One region of the Sporosarcina sp. Y838 genome, then DNA from elsewhere that is predicted to be linked to it. Evidence: riboswitches for the same ligand, from Rfam matches in the RefSeq annotation. Region 1 holds a riboswitch; each other region holds the start of a gene.
What was found. Region 1 has a riboswitch for S-adenosylmethionine ahead of AC1TO4_RS08015 (5-methyltetrahydropteroyltriglutamate--homocysteine S-methyltransferase). Riboswitches for the same ligand answer to the same signal wherever they lie in the genome.
Positions count from the first base shown of each region.

Region 2: another riboswitch for S-adenosylmethionine. It lies ahead of metK (methionine adenosyltransferase); the one in region 1 lies ahead of AC1TO4_RS08015 (5-methyltetrahydropteroyltriglutamate--homocysteine S-methyltransferase).
Region 3: another riboswitch for S-adenosylmethionine. It lies ahead of cysC (adenylyl-sulfate kinase); the one in region 1 lies ahead of AC1TO4_RS08015 (5-methyltetrahydropteroyltriglutamate--homocysteine S-methyltransferase).
Region 4: another riboswitch for S-adenosylmethionine. It lies ahead of AC1TO4_RS09495 (methionine ABC transporter ATP-binding protein); the one in region 1 lies ahead of AC1TO4_RS08015 (5-methyltetrahydropteroyltriglutamate--homocysteine S-methyltransferase).

Region 1 is NZ_JBXCJD010000004.1:291,013-295,954, reverse strand. Features, by position in the region: gene gudD (glucarate dehydratase) at 1-774, shown strand, start outside; gene AC1TO4_RS08025 (ornithine cyclodeaminase family protein) at 865-1,812, shown strand; gene AC1TO4_RS08020 (FadR/GntR family transcriptional regulator) at 1,848-2,540, shown strand; SAM riboswitch class I at 2,683-2,796, shown strand; gene AC1TO4_RS08015 (5-methyltetrahydropteroyltriglutamate--homocysteine S-methyltransferase) at 3,289-4,401, shown strand; gene AC1TO4_RS08010 (hypothetical protein) at 4,695-4,925, opposite strand.
Region 2 is NZ_JBXCJD010000023.1:12,855-17,796, reverse strand. Features, by position in the region: gene AC1TO4_RS17625 (alpha/beta hydrolase) at 1-593, opposite strand, end outside; gene AC1TO4_RS17620 (gamma carbonic anhydrase) at 708-1,220, shown strand; gene metK (methionine adenosyltransferase) at 1,327-2,523, opposite strand; SAM riboswitch class I at 2,715-2,833, opposite strand; gene pckA (phosphoenolpyruvate carboxykinase (ATP)) at 3,021-4,607, shown strand; gene AC1TO4_RS17605 (alpha/beta hydrolase family protein) at 4,731-4,942, opposite strand, start outside.
Region 3 is NZ_JBXCJD010000006.1:13,450-18,391, forward strand. Features, by position in the region: gene cobA (uroporphyrinogen-III C-methyltransferase) at 1-601, opposite strand, end outside; gene sat (sulfate adenylyltransferase) at 646-1,794, opposite strand; gene AC1TO4_RS09905 (phosphoadenylyl-sulfate reductase) at 1,796-2,527, opposite strand; gene cysC (adenylyl-sulfate kinase) at 2,761-3,360, opposite strand; SAM riboswitch class I at 3,542-3,642, opposite strand; gene AC1TO4_RS09915 (TraB/GumN family protein) at 3,782-4,942, opposite strand, start outside.
Region 4 is NZ_JBXCJD010000005.1:249,679-254,620, forward strand. Features, by position in the region: gene AC1TO4_RS09485 (MetQ/NlpA family ABC transporter substrate-binding protein) at 1-366, opposite strand, end outside; gene AC1TO4_RS09490 (methionine ABC transporter permease) at 384-1,055, opposite strand; gene AC1TO4_RS09495 (methionine ABC transporter ATP-binding protein) at 1,045-2,058, opposite strand; SAM riboswitch class I at 2,161-2,271, opposite strand; gene AC1TO4_RS09500 (aminotransferase class I/II-fold pyridoxal phosphate-dependent enzyme) at 2,441-3,607, shown strand; gene AC1TO4_RS09505 (aldo/keto reductase) at 3,792-4,634, opposite strand; gene AC1TO4_RS09510 (MFS transporter) at 4,703-4,942, opposite strand, start outside.

The DNA.
Region 1 (4,942 bases):
GTTGCACTTGCGGAGGCGGCCTATGAACGCTATGGCTTTAATGACTTTAAACTAAAAGGCGGAGTGCTTTCCGGAGATGAAGAGATGGCAGCGGTGACAGCGCTTGCAAAACGTTTCCCTGAAGCAAGAATTACACTGGATCCAAACGGTGCCTGGTCTTTAGAGGAAGCAATTCGACTTTGTAAAAACCAACATGATGTACTTGCCTATGCTGAAGATCCATGTGGAGCGGAGGCTGGTTATTCGGCTCGTGAAGCAATGGCTGAGTTCCGCCGTGCTACAGGACTTCCAACAGCTACCAATATGATTGCAACGGACTGGAGACAGATGGGCCACGCAATTCAGCTTAATGCTGTTGATATTCCATTAGCAGATCCACATTTCTGGACGATGCAAGGTTCAGTTCGAGTCGCGCAAATGTGTAATGACTGGGGATTGACGTGGGGCTCGCACTCAAATAACCATTTCGATATCTCTCTTGCAATGTTCACACATGTTGCAGCAGCTGCACCTGGAAAAATCACGGCGATTGATACGCATTGGATTTGGCAAGATGGTCAACATTTAACGAAGGAACCGCTTCAAATTAAAAATGGGAAAATTGAAGTTCCCTCTGCGCCTGGCTTAGGTGTTGAAATTGATATGGAACAGATTGAAAAGGCGAATAAACTCTATATCGATCAAAAACTTGGAGCTCGTGATGATTCTATAGGTATGCAGTATTTAATTCCAGAATGGCAATTCGATAATAAACGACCTTGCTTAGTAAGGTGATTTCAAATCGACAGAGTTTTACTATATAAAAAAATGTAGGATAGACCAGCGGAAAACGTTGGTCTCTATTCTCGTTTGAGGGGGATAAACATGCATTTTATTGACGAGCAAGAAATTAGAAGTCTTATCTCGATGAAAGAGATAATCGATACTATCGAAGACTATTATGTGAATGACGGGGAGAAGAAATCATTTGTTCCAGAACGATTATTCATCAATGATGCCGAGAACTCGGCTCTATTGATGCCTTCCTTTTACGAAGATTATTACGGGGCGAAGCTGATTGGTATTGCTCCAGGCAATGCTGCAATCGGTGAAGCAACGTTGAGGGGTATCTTCCTGTTGAATGAAAGGAAGACGATGAAACCACTTGTGATCATGGATGCACGAACGATAACTGCTATGCGGACTGGTGCTGTAAGTGGATTGGGTATGAAATACTTGGCATCCAATGAAACGGAGACCATTGGTATTATAGGTACTGGCGATCAAGGGTGGAGTCATTTGCAGGCGGCTTGTGCTGTAAGGTTAGTACAGAGGGTTTTAGTGTATAATCGTAGTAAGGAAAGACTCGATAACTTTATAGAGAAAGCGAAGAAGGAATTTCCAACTATTCGATTTGATAGTTCAGATCCTGCGACCATTGTAAAAGAGGCGCAAATTATTATTACAACGACAACATCAACAAGTCCGGTTATTCCTTACGATGCGCAAATTGATTTAACTGGAAAGCATTTCGCAGGTTCAGGTGCATTCAAATCATTCATGCAAGAGATTCCCGACTCAATTATCAAAGAAGCAGATCATCTATTTGTAGATACGCACGCAGCGTTTTCCGAATGCGGTGAAATGATTAACGCAAGAAAGTTTGGCCATAGCGAAGAGACAATCCCTGAACTGGGGACCTTGGTTCAACAAGGTGAAAATGAAGAGACGAAGCAAAAAGTAACCGTTTTTAAATCGGTAGGTGTATCTATTTTTGACATCCTAACAGCAAAACTAATCTACGAGAGATATCAAAGTCGGGTTGAAGTATAAAGTGTACTTGAAAACCTGAGAAAAGGAGGGATGAAATGAAAGAATATAAAGTGGACAATGTCCGTAGAAGCACCCTCTCGCAACAGGTGTTAGAACAAATTGTTCAGCTATTAATGAGCGGACAGCTAAACCCGGGTGATAAATTGCCATCGGAAATGAATTTGATGGAACAATTTGATGTTAGCCGACCTGTTCTGCGGGAAGCGCTTAGTTCTTTGGAGACCTTGGAAATCATTACAAGAAGGCCGCGCGGAGGTACGTTTGTAAATGATAGGGTCGGAAGTAATCCGTTTAAGGTAATGCTCGCCTTATCTATTAACAATGTTCCTGCAATCATCGAAGCGCGCATGGCGTTAGAGTTGGGGCTCGTTACGATTGCTGCCGAAAAGATATCGGATGAGCAACTTGAAAAGATCAAAGAAACAATTGATAGTATTCAAGAAAATACAGATAGTAATTATGGTCGTTTGGATAAGGAATTCCACAGATTGATTGCACAAAGCGCCGATAATCCAGTTGTCGAAGGAATGATAGATTCACTGCTCATCACGCACGAGAAAACAGATAGCTTAATCACCTATCGAGAGCCTGATATTACGATTGAGCATCACTTAGCAATCTATGAAGCGTTGAAAAAAAGGGATCCTTTTGAGTCATTCAAGCAGATGTATACACATTTAAGTTATGTGAGAAAGAAAATAATGGCAGACTATGAGGGGAAACAGTAGCTAGGAAAAGTTGTACACCCTAGCTTTTTTGTTTGCCTAACTTGTCTAAGGAAAAAGACATAATTAAAATCTTTTGTATATTCTGTATTGACATTCTATTTAAAGGCCTGTATTGTACTGGTTAACAACTAAATACGTAACTTTCTTATCCAGAGAGGTGTAGGGACTGGCCCGATGATACCTCAGCAACAGACTTTTTAAGTACTGTGCTAATTCCAGAAGCGTAAGTGTAATGCTTACTGCTTGGAGATGAGAAGAGCAAATAGCGAATTCGCCAAAACCTCTTCTATAAATTTAGAAGGGGTTTTTTGTTCTTTCTGGAGACCAAAGTTACCTTCAAAAAATGAAGGGAGAATTATTATGTTTTTGAAAAATTCATCAATTAAATTGAGTTATCAACAAACTTAGATAAAGTGCCCTCAAAAGACTCAGTCGTTTTTAACATCGTTCCGAAGCCAGAAAAAGCATCCGGATTTCCAGTCCGCTCATACGCGCGACTGCCGAAAGAGAAGGGAAATAACCCGCTCATACGCGGTACTGTCGTTAGAAAATAAATAAAGCCCGCTCATACGCGGAACTGTCGTAAGAAAAGGAAAATAACCCGCTCATACGCGATACTGCCGTAAGAAAAGAAAAAAGAGCCCGCTCATACGCGATACTGCCGAAAGAATAGAAAAAGAGTTCGCCCATTCGCGTCCTGTTCGGATAAAATCAAAATCCACTAAAAAACAGAAAGAAGGAATTTACTATGACAAATCAAGCGACAACACTAACGAAAGCACCATTCAGAGCGGACCACGTTGGAAGTTTACTACGACCGGATAACTTGCATAAAGCGCGCAAAGACTTTAAAGAAGGCACAGTTACTGCACAACAATTACGAGAAGTAGAAACACAGGAAATTAAACGGGTGGTTGATAAGCAAATTGAAGTTGGTTTGGAACTTGTAACAGATGGTGAATTTAGACGTACATGGTGGCATTTGGACTTCTTGGAGCATTTGAATGGAATTGAAGGATATGTGCCTGAGAAAGGTTACACATTTGACGGGATTGAAACTGAAAAATACGACGTTCGAAACACGGGTAAGATTTCATTTAACCCTAATCATCCATTCATTCAAGACTTTGTTGAATTCAATGAAATCGTTGGCGGACGTGCCGTTGCGAAACAAACAATCCCGAGCCCAAATCAACTCTTTAATATTGGAATCCGTGATGAAACGATTTACCCTGACATTGAAGAATTTGCAAACGATGTTATTCAAGCATACAAAGATGCTTTGAAAGCATTTTACGAAGCCGGTGTACGTTACTTGCAGTTGGATGATGTCTATATTGCCGGGCTATCTGCACCAAATATCCCGTTCAGTGACGGAGCTTATTCAAGAGAACAATTAATCGACTTGGCACTACGCGTCATTAATGGTGTGCTGGAAGATAAACCGGAAGATTTAGTCGTAACAACACACTTATGTCGTGGGAACTACCAATCGACGTGGGCATTTGAAGGAAGCTACGCACTGATTGCGCCAACGCTCCTTGCAAAAGAAAAAGTAGATGGCTTCTTCTTGGAATATGATGATGAACGTTCAGGAGACTTTAAACCATTGGATCATGTTCCAAATGGTGGAGCAAAAGTCGTGCTTGGTGTTGTTACATCGAAAAATGGACAAGTAGAAGACAAAGATGCGGTTATCGCGCGCATTCAAGAAGCGGCGCAATACGTGCCACTCGAACAGCTATGCTTGAGCCCGCAATGCGGATTTGCTTCAACGCATCACGGCAACAAATTGACAGAAGAACAGCAATGGGAGAAATTGAAATTCATTGTAGACGTAGCGAAGGAAGTCTGGAACTAAATTAAGTAAACCTGAACAAAGCTCATTTGCTTTGTTCAGGTTTTTTTTCATTCCACAGTAAATGGTACAGAAACAGATAACTCGTACAACGGCTCACCAAGCGGTAAAAATGTTTTCACAAGACGGTATTCGCCTGGAATCAGTGTCGCGCCGAGCGCGTCGACCGAAAAGTCTGGCGTGCTTTACTGCCGGCTGACAATACATTTCCATAGTCTTTGGAGGACGGATCCTTTAAGAACACAGCATCTGAATACTTAATGATAAATCAATGACCATCTTTATTTTTCTATATGTCAAAACTCACCCAATTGATAGTCGGATGAACTGGTATTTTGTACGACTGTCTTGATAATAGATGGTGATCCCAGGAAAGCATCTTCTTCAAGCGTAAGTGATAACCCTTCTTCGGATGCATGCATCTCTTGGTCAGGAACTGGGTAAGACAATGTAGAAATGGTAGATTCATTTCCGCAGGCGGTGAGAAGAGATATAAGGATAAGTACAATTGTTAGTTGTTTTTTCATAAAAGGGTACACCTCCA
Region 2 (4,942 bases), on a different contig from region 1:
ATTAAAACTGGAGTATCATGCATGTTTCCTTCGTGCTGTACCACCAATTTCATGAATGCCTGTAACTCTTTGTACCAAGATACCGTGCTTTCAGTGCCATAATTCTCATCTGACCGTATTTCTTCATATAACTCACTGTTACGAGTCAACATTTCAACATCAATTTCATGATCCAGCTTAGTAGAAGATGAAAGTTTAGTCAGTACGTTCGAAAATTTCGGCGGTTGGTGACGCAGCGCCAACCAAGGCGAGCTGAATACAACTCCTGCACACTCAATTTTCTTTCTTTGCAAAAGACGCATGACGAACGTCGCACCCATTCCATGTCCTATAATAAAAAAAGGGAGATTATCACCGAGACCGACCTCTATTAACTTTTCCACATATTTAGTGTATGTATCAACCTGTTCGTTGTGGATTTTTCCTTGGCTTTCTACTCCGTGTCCAGGTAAATCACCTGCCACGACATGGAAACCACTATTCCGAAGCTTCTGAATTAGCCAAGCATTTCTACTATGATGTTCGTACACATTATGAACGATCGCCACGACAGCTTTAGGCTGTCCTTCCGCTTCCCATTTCCACACGGTCATCTTCCCCTTACCTATTACATTATTTTCTTTCTATTGTTTAACTCTTAACCTTCTATAAAATCCTAATCTTTGTTACGATAATTATACACTACATAAAGAAATGAGGAGAGTTGAATGATTTATCCCTACAAAGATAAAACACCCGTAATCGATCCATCCGTATTCATTGCAGATTATACAACAATTTCTGGAGATGTAACAATTGGTGCCGAATCGTCAATCTGGTTCAATACTGTGATTCGCGGTGATGTCTCAGCTACAATTATCGGACGTAAAGTGAACGTGCAAGACTTGTGCTGCCTACATCAAAGCCCGCACTCTCCACTAATCCTTGAGGACGAAGTGTCGATTGGACACCAAGTTACTCTACATAGCTGCACTATAAAAAAAGGGGCGCTGATTGGCATGGGCTCCATCATTCTAGACGGGGCTGAAATCGGCGAGGGGGCATTTATTGGAGCGGGCAGTCTAGTACCGCCCGGTAAGAAGATTCCACCGAATATGTTAGCACTCGGTTCACCGGCAAAAGTTGTTCGGGAACTGAATGAAGACGACCGTGCAGATATGGAAAGAATTGTTCGTGAATACGCGGAAAAAGGGCAATATTATAAGAGTCTACAAAAGTGATGTATTGCCGCCATTGATTGGCGGCTTTTTTTATTGAAGGATAATAACACATGATAAAAAATGCCGGAAGCTAAGGAGGAGTCCTTGCTTCCGGCATTTTCAATAATTATTTCCCTGTTAGTTCTTTCAAAGCTCCAGCTTTATCCGTTTGTTCCCATGGCAGATCAACATCCGTGCGGCCGAAGTGACCATACGCTGCCGTCTGCTTGTAGATAGGACGACGGAGATTAAGCATTTTAATAATACCTGCTGGACGAAGGTCAAAGAGTTCACGTGTCAGTTCCACGAGTTTACTCTCCTCAACGGTACCTGTTCCGAATGTATCAATCGAAATCGATACAGGTTGAGCTACACCGATTGCATAAGCCAACTGGACTTCACAGCGGTCTGCAAGTTCTGCTGCAACGATGTTTTTTGCAACATAACGAGCCGCGTATGAAGCTGAGCGGTCCACTTTTGTAGGATCTTTCCCCGAAAATGCCCCACCGCCATGACGTGCATAACCACCATACGTATCAACAATGATTTTACGACCAGTCAGACCCGCATCTCCTTGAGGTCCACCTATTACAAATCGGCCAGTCGGATTGATGTAGTACTTTGTTTCTTCATCAATTAAATTAGTTGGTACAACTGGATTAATAACGAATTCCTTAATATCACTTTGAATCTGCTCAAGTGTCACTTCAGGATGATGTTGTGCTGAAATAACAATCGTATCAATTCTGACGGGTATATTATTTTCATCATACTCTACAGTCACTTGCGTTTTCCCATCCGGTCTTAGGTACGAAAGTGTTTCATCTTTACGTACTTGTGCAAGTTTAAAGGATAGTTTATGGGCTAAGCTGATTGGTAATGGCATCAGTTCTGGTGTCTCATTACAAGCATAACCAAACATCAAACCTTGGTCGCCTGCTCCAATATCTTCAAGTTCGTCATCTGTCATTAATCCTTCACGCGCTTCAAGTGCTTGGTCAACACCCGCAGCAATATCGGCTGATTGTTCATCGATCGCAGTGAGAACTGCAGACGTTTCCCAATCAAATCCGTATTTCGCTCGAACGTAACCAATGCCTTTAACAGTTTCGCGCACAACTTTTGGAATATCGACATATGTAGTCGTCGTGATTTCACCTGCTACGAGTACCAGTCCTGTAGTGATTGTCGTTTCACATGCTACGCGTGCATTTGGATCTTCCTCCAAAATAGCATCAAGGATAGCATCTGAAATTTGGTCGCACATTTTGTCTGGATGTCCTTCAGTTACCGATTCTGAAGTAAACAGTCGGCGGTTAGTCATGTCTTTTCCTCCTTATATCCTACGAGATTGATACGGTACTCATATGTCCCATGTAGAGTCCTCCCGGATTCAGGAAAGACTACAAGCCACTGCGAGCTCTATACACGAGGATAAAGGGCTAAACAAATTAAAAAGCCCTTCGCTCACGTACTAATACATGAGGAAAGGCATGATTTTAAAAGCACCTTTCACTCTTATCATACAAGGACTGTGCCTTGCTACAGGTTTGGCACCTTTGCGCAGACAAATAAGTCATTGCAGGTTGCCGGGTTTCATTGGGCCTGACCCCTCCACCAGCTCGGGATAAGAGTATCCGTTCAACTATATATGCTACGAAAAAACTTGTTCCCTGTCAAATTTCTTTGCCGATTTTACAACTAATTGCTTGAGATTTTGATTAATATAGATTATTATTCTTAATGTGTTATACTATTTAAGAAATGTGATGACATGACACCCAATTATATGGGACTATGAGTAAAGGACGGTACATAATTATGATTACAGCAAAGATTAGCGACGATCTAAATAACCTTCTTTCCGGTGAAAATATAAAAATTCAACTTTCAGTACCACAACTTGTTGAAAAAGCGATATCACGTGGAGAAGCTCAACTGACTTCCGATGGAGCAGTCACGGCTCAAACAGGGAAGTATACAGGTCGTTCCCCTAAAGATAAATATATTGTCGAGGAAGCGTCCTCCAAAGACAAAATCGATTGGGGCAGCGTAAACCGTCCGATTTCATCTGATGTATTTGACTCATTATATAATAAAATGCTTACACACTTAAAAGTTAAAGACGAACTGTTCGTCTTCAAAGGATTCGCTGGTGCAGATCCAGCTTCACGTCTATCCATTCAAGTCGTGAATGAATTTGCTTGGCATAACCTATTCGTCCATCAATTGTTTATTCGCCCGACTGAAGTAGAGCTCTCGAAACACGAAGCGCAATTTACTATCATTTCAGCTCCTTCTTTTAAAGCGGATCCTGCAGTTGACGGTACGAATTCCGAGACGTTCATTATTGTGTCTATGGAAAAACGCATCGTTCTCATTGGTGGTACTGAATATGCTGGTGAAATGAAAAAAGCAATCTTCTCTGTCATGAACTACTTCCTACCTGAGAATGGCATCATGCCGATGCACTGTTCTGCGAACGTCGGCGAAGAAGGCGATGTCGCTTTGTTCTTCGGTCTTTCAGGAACAGGTAAAACAACACTTTCAGCTGACGCGAACCGCAAATTAATCGGCGACGATGAACACGGTTGGTCTGACACTGGTGTCTTTAACATCGAAGGTGGTTGCTACGCGAAATGTATCAATTTATCTCAAGAAAAAGAACCTGAAATTTTCGGTGCAATTCGTTTCGGATCAGTTCTTGAAAACGTTGTTATCGATCCAGTAACAAACATTCCTAATTACGATGATGGATCTTTGACTGAAAATACACGTGCAGCATATCCAATTCAAGCAATCGATAACATCGTTGACCCTTCAGTTGCAGGTCATCCAAAAACAATTATTTTCTTGACTGCTGACGCTTTCGGCGTACTGCCCCCTATTTCCAAATTAACGAAAGAGCAAGCAATGTACCACTTCCTAAGTGGTTTTACTTCGAAACTTGCTGGAACTGAACGTGGTATCACCTCACCAGAAGCAACATTCTCGACATGCTTCGGATCACCTTTCCTACCGCTTCCAGCGACAGTATATGCTGAAATGCTTGGGAAAAAAATTGATGAACATGACGCGCAAGTATTCCTAGTGAATACAGGTTGGACTGGCGGCGTATATGGTGTTGGTAAGCGTATGGATCTTAAGTATACACGCGCAATGGTTCGTGCAGCACTTGCTGGTAAACTAAATAATGTTGAAACAGAAATGAATAGTATTTTTGGTCTTGCAATGCCTACAGAGATTGAAGGCGTTCCGACAGAAGTATTGAACCCACGCAATGCATGGTCTGATGGAAATGCTTACGATCTTAAAGCAAAAGAACTAGCATCTATGTTCCGTGAAAACTTTAAGAAATTCGGTTCGATTTCAGAAGAGATTACGTATAAAGGCGGACCAATCGCATAAGAAGATTGCTCTTAGTCTATATCCGATAGACTAGGAATGGCGTAAAGACAATCAGATATAAACAGGGTAGCACATTTATTGTGCTACCCTGTTTTTTTATCATTATAATCAGTAATGATCTACTCACTGTCTCTTCATCCAACTCGTCAAATCTCTAACAAGCTGTGCATTCATGCCCGGTGGAATGAAATGCGTGTATTCTGGGAAGTACCATGTCTCGTATACTTTATTATGTTCACGCAATGCGTTCTCCAATAACACAGCCTGTTGGAATGAGACGTTCTCATCAATCATGCCATGAATGATAAGAACAGGTGCAGTAATTTCATCTACGC
Region 3 (4,942 bases), on a different contig from region 1:
TTGTTCCCCAATGAATAAGAGCCACTGGCGTACTTTCAGGTCGACCGTACTTTGTTAGTTGCTCACAAATATAAGGTAAGTTTCCGACACCCATATAAATCGCAAGGGTATCAATTCCGACCGCAAGACTTTCCCAGTGAATCGAGTCGCTCTTTCCAGCACGCATATGACCTGTTACAATTGCAAAACTCGAACTTAACTCGCGATGTGTCACTGGGATACCCGCATAAGCAGGTGCTGCAATCCCAGCAGTAATCCCAGGAACCACTTCAAAGGGGATTCCGTTGTCCGCAAGAACTTCTGCTTCTTCAGCACCTCTGCCGAACACGAACGGATCTCCACCCTTTAATCGTGTGACGATTTTTCCTTGCTTCGCATATTTTACTAAAAAGTGATTAATCGTTTCCTGGATCATTGCATGGTAGTTTGGTAATTTCCCGCAATATATTAAGTCCGCTCCCGGTTTTGCATAAGTAAGAAGCTCTTTATTTATTAAGCGATCGTACAAGATAACATCAGCTTGTTGAATACATTTCAGCCCTTTAACGGTGATTAAATCAACATCTCCAGGTCCAGCTCCTACTATAAATACTTTTCCCATTCTTATCTCTCCTCTCACCGCTTAGTTCTAAAATAAGATTGACGTTATGAATGAATCTTTTCTTTTTGCATTCCTGCAATTAATACATCGATCACTTCGGGTCTACTAAATGTCGTTGGCAGCTTCTCTCCATTTCGGAGCATTTCTCTCACTTTCGTACCAGACAAGATTACATGGTGACTGGCATCATGCGGACATGTTTTAGGTGTTGCCATACTGTCGCATTTACTGCAATAAAAGCTATGTTCAAAAAACAATAACGTAATCCCAAGTTCCCCTAGCGTAAAATTACTAAAGATTTTCTGAGCATCATACGTACCGTAATAATTACCAACCCCCGCATGATCACGGCCGACTATGAAGTGTGTACAACCGAAATTCTTGCGTACCATCGCATGGAAAACGGCTTCCCTTGGTCCGGCATAACGCATTGCCGCTGTAAATACACCTAAAAACACATGCTCTTTCGCATAATAGTTTTCTAGTAAAACTTCATAGCTTTCCAAGCGCACATCTGCCGGAATATCATCGGATTTCGTTTCACCAACAAGCGGGTTTAAAAATAAACCATCTACAATCTCCAAAGCTGTCTTTTGAATATATTCATGTGCTCTGTGAACCGGATTTCTTGTTTGGAAACCAACAACTGTTTTCCAGCCAAGATCTTGGAACTTTTGTCTTGTTTCAATCGGGTCAAACAGATATTCCGAAAACTCATTCAATGGTCTCCGTTGAATCAGCGTTATCGTTCCACCAAGATAGACATTCGGACGTTCAAACAACTTCTTCACACCTGGATGCTCACGGTCCGTCGTTTGATAGACCAATTCAGCCTCTACTTCCTTATCGGGCGTGAAAATATCAGTTACTTCGAGTACACCGTAAACGATTTCGTCTCTCACTAATTTCACAAAGTTGCCAATCGTAATTTTTTCCGCATTCTTTTCTGTCGTAGGCAATGTAATTGGAATGGTCCAAGGCTCACCCGTTGTTAACCTCATCGTATGGACAACAGAATTGTAGTCTGCTTCAGTTAGGAATCCACTTATAGGGCTATACGCCCCAGTACCAATCAAGTCTAGATCACTGCTAGCAATCTCATCTAATTCAACTGTTTCAGTTAACCCTTCCAATTGAAAATCGGGATTCCAGCGATTAATTAATGTACCACCGTGCGGTTGACTTAAGCTCATATTAATTTCCTCCATTTAAGTTGATTTTTTGGTGTAATCCACACTCTGTTTTCATTTGATTTGCCCACCGGCCAGACCTTGAGCCTGACGTTGTATCACTTGGCGACGTACAGGGTACGCAACCGATACTAGGAAATCCTTGATCATGAAGGGGATTATAGGGCAATTTATATTTATCAACATAATCCCAAATATCGGTCCACGTCCAATGGATCAATGGGCAAACTTTAACTGATTGGAACGTTTCATCTTTATTCACAAATTCGGTTAGACTTCTAGACGGTGATTGTTCTCGTCGAAGCCCAGATAACCAAGCAGTCGCATTGCTTAGTGCCTCTCGAAGTGGAACAACTTTCCTCATATGGCAACAACGGTCTGGTTGTCTTTCCCATAGTTTTTCTCCATGCGCATCAGCCTGTTCTTCAACCGTTAAGGCTGGCTTTTTCATTTCTATATCGAGCTGTGGATAACGCGTTTTGATGTCATCGATGAGAGTATACGTTTCTTGAAAATGAAGCCCTGTATCCAAAAACACCACTTTTGCAGTTGGTTTTGTTTTCGAAATCAAATCAAGCATCACAATTCCTTCTACACCAAAGCTACATGCATAGACAAGATCAGCATCATATTCGTCATAAGCCCATCTCAAAACATTTAAAGCACCCTTTGATTCGTCGTCAATGTTAAACGTTTCAATAGGCTTAAACCATGTGTCATACGTCAGTTTCACCATAGAAACTTCTCCCCTCATAAAATTAATGATCTAACTTCTCTTTTTAAGACGAAGTTAACCATTCAATGGTTAAAGCCATCTATTGTTCATATGTTCGGAATTTTACGTTCAATTAGAATTCCCGTTCTATTTATGATTGAAATTAACAATATCTTTATTATTCCTATGTGTCAAGTCGGTTTAAAGGTATTCTATTCCTACAACTCCAAGAAGTTACATGTCTATTGGTTTTTTCAGATATATTTATTTTCGTTTAAATAATTTACGATGACTTTAACGGATTCTTCAACGCTTAGCTTATTTGTATCAATGGTGATTTCTGGGTCAACAGGTACGTCATAAGGAGCATCGATTCCTGTGAAATTTTTCAACTCTCCCAATCTGGCTTTCTTGTAGAGTCCCTTTGTATCGCGTTCTTCACATGTTTCTAAACTAGCCTTCACGTAAACCTCGATAAATTCATTTGGTTCGACGAGGTCACGCACTGTATCCCGATCTTCCTTGTATGGAGAAATGAACGCTGTTAACGTGAACAATCCTGCATCAATCATTAGTTTTGAGACTTCACCGATTCTACGAATATTTTCCGTGCGGTCATCTGGACTAAACCCTAAATTCTTATTTAAACCATGCCGGACATTATCCCCATCCAACCGATAGGTATGAATACCTTTTTTATGTAACGCTGTTTCTAACGCTACTGAAATCGTCGACTTTCCTGATCCTGAAAGTCCTGTAAACCATAGAATTGCACTTTTATGCCCCTTAGCTTCTTGGCGATTGTCTTTTGTTACCTCTGATTCGTGCCAAACGATATTTGTAGATTCTGTCATTATTTTCTCCCCCATTTTCTCTATTTAGTTTACAAAAAAAGACAACTTTTAAACCGATACAAATAATCGATTAAAAGATGCCTTTAGTTGTCTAATTAGCATGTATTCTATTACGTGGAAAATAAAAAACCACTTCTTAATAGTGCAAGAAGAGGTTAATTAATCGAACAAAAAATTTCTCTTCTTATCTTCTAAACTTTCGTTTAATGGAATTGGCACAGTACTAAACAGTCTGTTGCCGAGGTTTCATTGGGCCAGTCCCTCAACCTCTCTAGATAAGATATGAACTATTAAGTTGAGACCAATATTACATTATGAAAAAGACATTGTCAATGACTTATCAGATAATAAATTAAAGTCTATTGGTTTAATTGGTTTTAAATATCCTTCTTGTGTCGATAACAAAAAAGCTATCTATTTTTCATTTAAAGTTCTCAAAGAATACACGTATGACATCAGCCCCACCTATAAAGGTACCTAATGTACCTCCTAGGTTTGTGAGGACGACAACTAATAAGACTCGTGTTACCCTATTTGCCCAAAAACCTTTAATCGAAAATACATCTTCAGATAATCTTTCGAAATCGCCAACGCTTGGTCTACGGAAAAATGCCTGAACAATTCCGGATACCCACCCCGCTGCAATCAAAGGATGTAGGGTTGTTATTGGAGCCGAAACAAAGGCAGCCAAAATGGCTAGTGGATGTCCCAGTGCCGCAGCCGCACCAATTGCCGAAAGACTACCCGTCCACAATATCCAACTTAGCGCTTGGTCAAAACCCGCGGAAGGATTTGAAATAAAAGTATATGCAATTATAGAAAGAAGGAGCACTGGAATTGCCCACCCAATAATTTTAGGTAGTTTTGATTTGACGGGCGTTTGCGATAATGCTTGTAAATCATGCTCATTATGAATTTCCTTGGTAATCCCTGGAATATGTGCCGCCCCTAAAACAGCCACTACTTTTTTCCCCGGTGCATCTTTAATTTTCTGTGCTAAATACTGATCACGTTCATCAATTAAAGGCTCCTTTAGTTTCGGAAAAGTTTCTGTGAAATCGTTTAATACCGCATTTAAAGTGTCCTTTGATTTCATTTTTTCTAGGTCTTCTTCTGAAATGCTTTCTTTGCTGAATATACTATATACGACCGACGTGAGAAGTTGGCTTTTCCCCATAAAACCGATATTACCCCAAATTCTGGAGAACGTTATTTGAATATTACGATCGGCGAGCACAAGTTCTGCACCAACTTCATTTGCCGATTCAATCCCCTGAATCATTTCCTGCCCAGGCTTTATATTAAATTGTTTTGCTAAACGGTTTTGAAAGGAGGAAATTGCCAGATTCATTAAAAGTAAAGATGCTTTCTTTTCTTTTATTACCTTAAAAATATCTGTCTCCTTCCACTTGCTTCCTTCCATGATAGATTGATAACGTTGTTCATCCAATTCAATACAAACCGAATCAGGTCTCTCTCTGTCGATTACTTCTTTTACCTGATCTGCACTTTGCTTTGAAACGTGGGCTGTTCCAATAAGAATTAATTCTTTTCCATCTAAATTTATTCTCGTAATATTGTC
Region 4 (4,942 bases), on a different contig from region 1:
AGACTTGAATTTATTGGAGAATATCCCCATTGGAGCTGTTGGAACGATAATCAGTGGTGACAATTCCGCTTTAGTTTCTTTCACAACATTCTCCAAGTAAGTCGTGTTCTGGAACAAGTTTGCATCAATATCACCACTTGCTAAGGAGTTGTTCGGCTGAATATAATCGCTGAACTCGACTAGTTCCACTTTATATCCTTTTTCTTCAAGTCCGGGAATAATCGCCTTTTTTAACATATCGCTGTACGGTCCTGCAGTCGAACCAAGCTTCAAGGATTTATCATCAGATGCTTCTTCTTTACCACCACAAGCGGCAAGCACTGTTCCAAGTATAAGGACTACTACAACAAATAGAAACTTTTTCATAATTTTTTCTCTCCCTATCATCTTTTATCAACAACTTTTGAAATACGATCTCCTGCAAATTGAATTAGTTGTACAAAAATTATTAATATCACGACAGTGACAACCATAATCGTATTGTCGTAACGATAATAACCAAACCGGATTGCTAAATCGCCGATTCCTCCACCGCCGACAACGCCTGCCATCGCCGAATAGGCGACTAAACTAATGACTGTCATTGTCACACCTTGAATAATACTTGTTTTTGCTTCCGGCAGTAGCACATCTTTGATAATCATCCATGGCGTCGCACCTACCGCGATTGCAGCTTCAATGACACCTTTATCAATTTCACGTAGCGAAGTCTGCACGATTCTAGCAAAAAATGGAATCGCAGCAGCAGATAACGAAACGCTCGCTGCGCCAGGACCAATCGGAGTTCCTACTATTAAAATAGTCAACGGGATCAGCGCGACTAGTAAAATAATGAACGGAACAGAACGGACCATATTGACGATAAAACCGAGAACTGAATTCAATACCCTGTTCTCTAAAAACAGTCCTTTTTCCGTGGTGAACAATAGGATTCCTAATGGCAGTCCAATAACTAGCGCGATGACAAGAGAAATACCTATCATATAAAGCGTCTCACCAAATGCTTTCGTAATATCAGGCATAAGCTCCATAACATGTTGAATATCAATTCCCATATTCAATAACCTCCACTTGGGCAGCCCGCGATGACATATAGGCAATGGCCTTTTCTATTTCGTCATCTTCCCCTTTAAGTTCCATTAAAAAAGTACCTAGAGGCATTTCTTGAATATATTCAATCGAGCCATGAAGGAAATTACCTTGTACCCTAAATTGCTGGACCATATCTGAGATAATTCCCTCGCCCGCCACATCCCCTTTAAACATAACTTTAACGAGTTGTCCCGTACACCTACTCAATATTGCTGATGGAACATCAAACGATACGACACTACTGATAAACTCCTTGGTTAATGTTTCTTGAGGGTTTGAAAAGATATCATATACTTGTCCTTCTTCAATCACTTTGCCATTTTGCATAATCGCCATTCGATCGCAAATTTCCTTCACTACATTCATCTCATGCGTAATAAGAACAATTGTAATACGCAATTCCTTATTGATTTTTTTCAAAAGCCGTAAGATTGATAGCGTTGTATTCGGATCGAGTGCGGAAGTTGCTTCATCACAAAGCAAAACGGATGGGTTATTCGCGAGCGCACGAGCAATGCCCACTCTCTGCTTTTGGCCACCACTTAACTGTGCAGGATAGACGTCACGCTTATCAGAAAGGCCGACCATTTCAAGCAACTCTGTCACCCGTGTATTTATTTTATCGGGAGATGTTTTTGCAGCTCGTAATGCAAATGCAATATTTTCAAATACAGTCTTTTGGCTGATTAAATAAAAGTGCTGAAAAATCATTCCGATTTTCAAACGCGCCAGACGAAGTTTATTTCCTTTTAGATTCATCAGATTTAAACCGTCGACTAAAATCGTTCCACTCGTTGGTTTCTCCAATAAGTTGAGGCATCTGATAAGTGAGCTTTTCCCTGCGCCCGAGTAACCGACGATTCCGAAAATCTCTCCTGTGTTTATGTCTAACGACACATTATCAACGCCGGTAACAACTCTCTCTTTTGTTGTATATACTTTCGACACGTTTTGTATTTGTATCATATAAATCTCCTCTTTCTTTAAATGGAAGTATGAAATCTCTGGATGCCTGACCATATAAAAATGCTTCTTTCATAATAAGAAAGAAGCACCGAAAAAGGTTTCAGCTCATCTTTCAGAATGAAGTTCACTCTGTAGGAGTTAGCACCTTCCTTGCTTTACACAAGGGGTTGCTGGACGTCATCGGGCCTATCCCTCAGTCTCTCTTGATAAGTACCATTATATTATTGTTTTGATGATATACCATTAATAGTAGTCATTTCTAATTAATTTGTCAACCTATCATCATGCTATCCTTTTCGGAAGTATTGTCAATTAAGTTGCATTCCATGTATACTAACCTTAAAATAATAGTTTTTTACTATATAGAAAACGGGGTTATTAAATGGCACTATCAAATCGATTAAAAAACTTACCGCCGCACTTTTTCGCATCACTTGTACGAAATGTTGAAGAAGCTCTTTCGGAAGGTCGAGACGTTATTAACTTGGGGCGTGGTAACCCCGATCAACCTACTCCACCTCACATTGTAAAAGCACTTCAAGAAGCGGTTGAAGATCCAGCAACACACGGGTACTCCCCGTTCAGAGGAACGCCCGAATTAAAACAGGCGGTTGCCGACTTTTATAAGCGAGAATACGATGTTCAAATTGACCCGACAACAGAAGTCGCAATTCTATTTGGTACAAAACCCGGCTTGGTTGAGTTACCGCTTGCCATAATGAACGAAGGTGAATTACTTTTGCTTCCGGATCCTGGATATCCCGATTATTTATCAAGTGTAAGCTTGGCAAACATTAAATATGATTTAATGCCATTGGTAGCTGAGAATGATTTTTTACCTGATTATAATGCCTTAACGGAAGAACAAAAAAAACAAGCAAAATTAATGTATCTGAACTACCCGAACAATCCAACCAGCGCAACTGCCAATATACCTTTCTTCGAAGAAACGGTTGCATTGGCAAAAGCCAATGATATTGCCATCCTTCACGACTTCGCTTACGGTGGAATCGGTTTTGACGGCGTTAAGCCTGTCAGTTTCCTACAGGCGGAAGGCGCTAAAGACGTTGGCATTGAAACGTACACGTTGTCAAAGACCTATAACATGGCCGGTTGGCGGGTCGGCTTCGCTATCGGTAATGCTGATATCATAGAAGCAATCAACTTATTACAAGACCATCTATTCATTGATATTTTCCCGGCTGTTCAGCGCGCGGCTGCGGCTGCGTTAACAGGAAGCCAAGATTGTGTAGATGAACTCGTATCCCTCTACGAAGGTCGCAGAAATGTCCTAATTTCCGAATGTAGACGAATCGGTTGGGACGTCGTTGCCCCAACAGCTTCTTTCTTCGCTTGGTTGCCTGTTCCAATAGGATATACAAGTGAGTCTTTAACCAATTTACTATTGGATAAAGCGGACATTGCCGTTGCACCCGGGCACGCCTTCGGAAAACATGGCGAAGGTTATGTACGCGTAGGCTTATTAGTAGAAGAAGATCGTATAATTGAAGCGATTGCAAGGATTGAAAAACTCGGTCTATTTTCTTAATGATTATTGTGTCTGTTGAAATATAGAATCATTTTAACTTCGCTTGCGCTAAGGAATGGCTCTGGCTGCCCTTGAATGGAGCCTATGCACAGTTTATACACTGACTATTTCCACTCATCTAATTACCAAAGTAAGGGATCAAAACTTGTATAGTTTTGATCCCTTACTTTTATGTTAATTCATATTAAAATTTAATGTTATCCGGGTCTGGACCAACTCGATGATTCTTATTCAAACTATCGATGCGTGCCATATCTTCTGCTGTTAACTTGAAATCGAACACGGTAGCGTTTTCGGCGATGCGATGTTCTTTCGTCGATTTCGGAATTGTGATAACGCCATTTTGTAAGTCCCAGCGTAAAATGACTTGGGCTATGGATTTACCATATTTATCGGCAATTTCTTGAAGTTCCGTATTATCGAGCAACCCTCCCTGCATAAGCGGAGACCATGCTTCCAATTGAATATCATGTTGTCGGCAAAATGCATGCAGTTCTTTTTGTGTCAAACGTGGATGATATTCCACTTGGTTTAGCATCGGTTTAATTTCCGCATCTTTCATCAAATCTTCCAGGTGATGAATCTGGAAATTACTTACACCGATTGCTTTAACCCGACCTTCCTTATAAAGGGTTTCCATTGCGCGCCATGCTTCTTTATATTTACCAGCTACAGGCCAATGAATTAGGTATAAATCCAAATATTCTACACCTAGTTTAGTTAAGCTTTCTTCATAAGCTGCGATTGTCGTTTCGTACCCCAACTCTGAATTCCAGACTTTTGATGTGATGAATAGATCTTCTCTTGCAACTCCAGATTCCGCCATTGCTTGACGAACACCTTGTCCCACGCCAACTTCATTGCCATAAATCGCGGCTGTATCGATACTGCGATAGCCATGTGTAATTGCAGTTTTCACTGCATTCACCAGTTCTTGTCCCTCTTTAACTTTAAATACCCCAAGACCCAACCAAGGCATTTTCACGCCATTTTGCAATGTTGTTGTTGATTGTAAGTTGTTCATAATTCAATTCCCTCCAATGTTGTAATTACCACTATATTGCAATCATTTCTCGTCTAAAATTGCTCCCTTATTCAGGATGTGCCTAGTTTTTGCTGATCTTTCCTTTCCAGTGCTCCGCTGATTCCTGTTAATAGTGCGGCAATCAGTACCATTGTCCCTCCAATCCATGCTGTATGAATAAGCCCGATTGAATCTGTTACTACTCCGCCTGCGTAGGCACCTATTGCAATTCCCGCATTAAATGCAGCTATGTTCATTGCGGAGGCTATGTCTACTGCACCTGGCACAAAACGTTCGGCTAACATGACGAC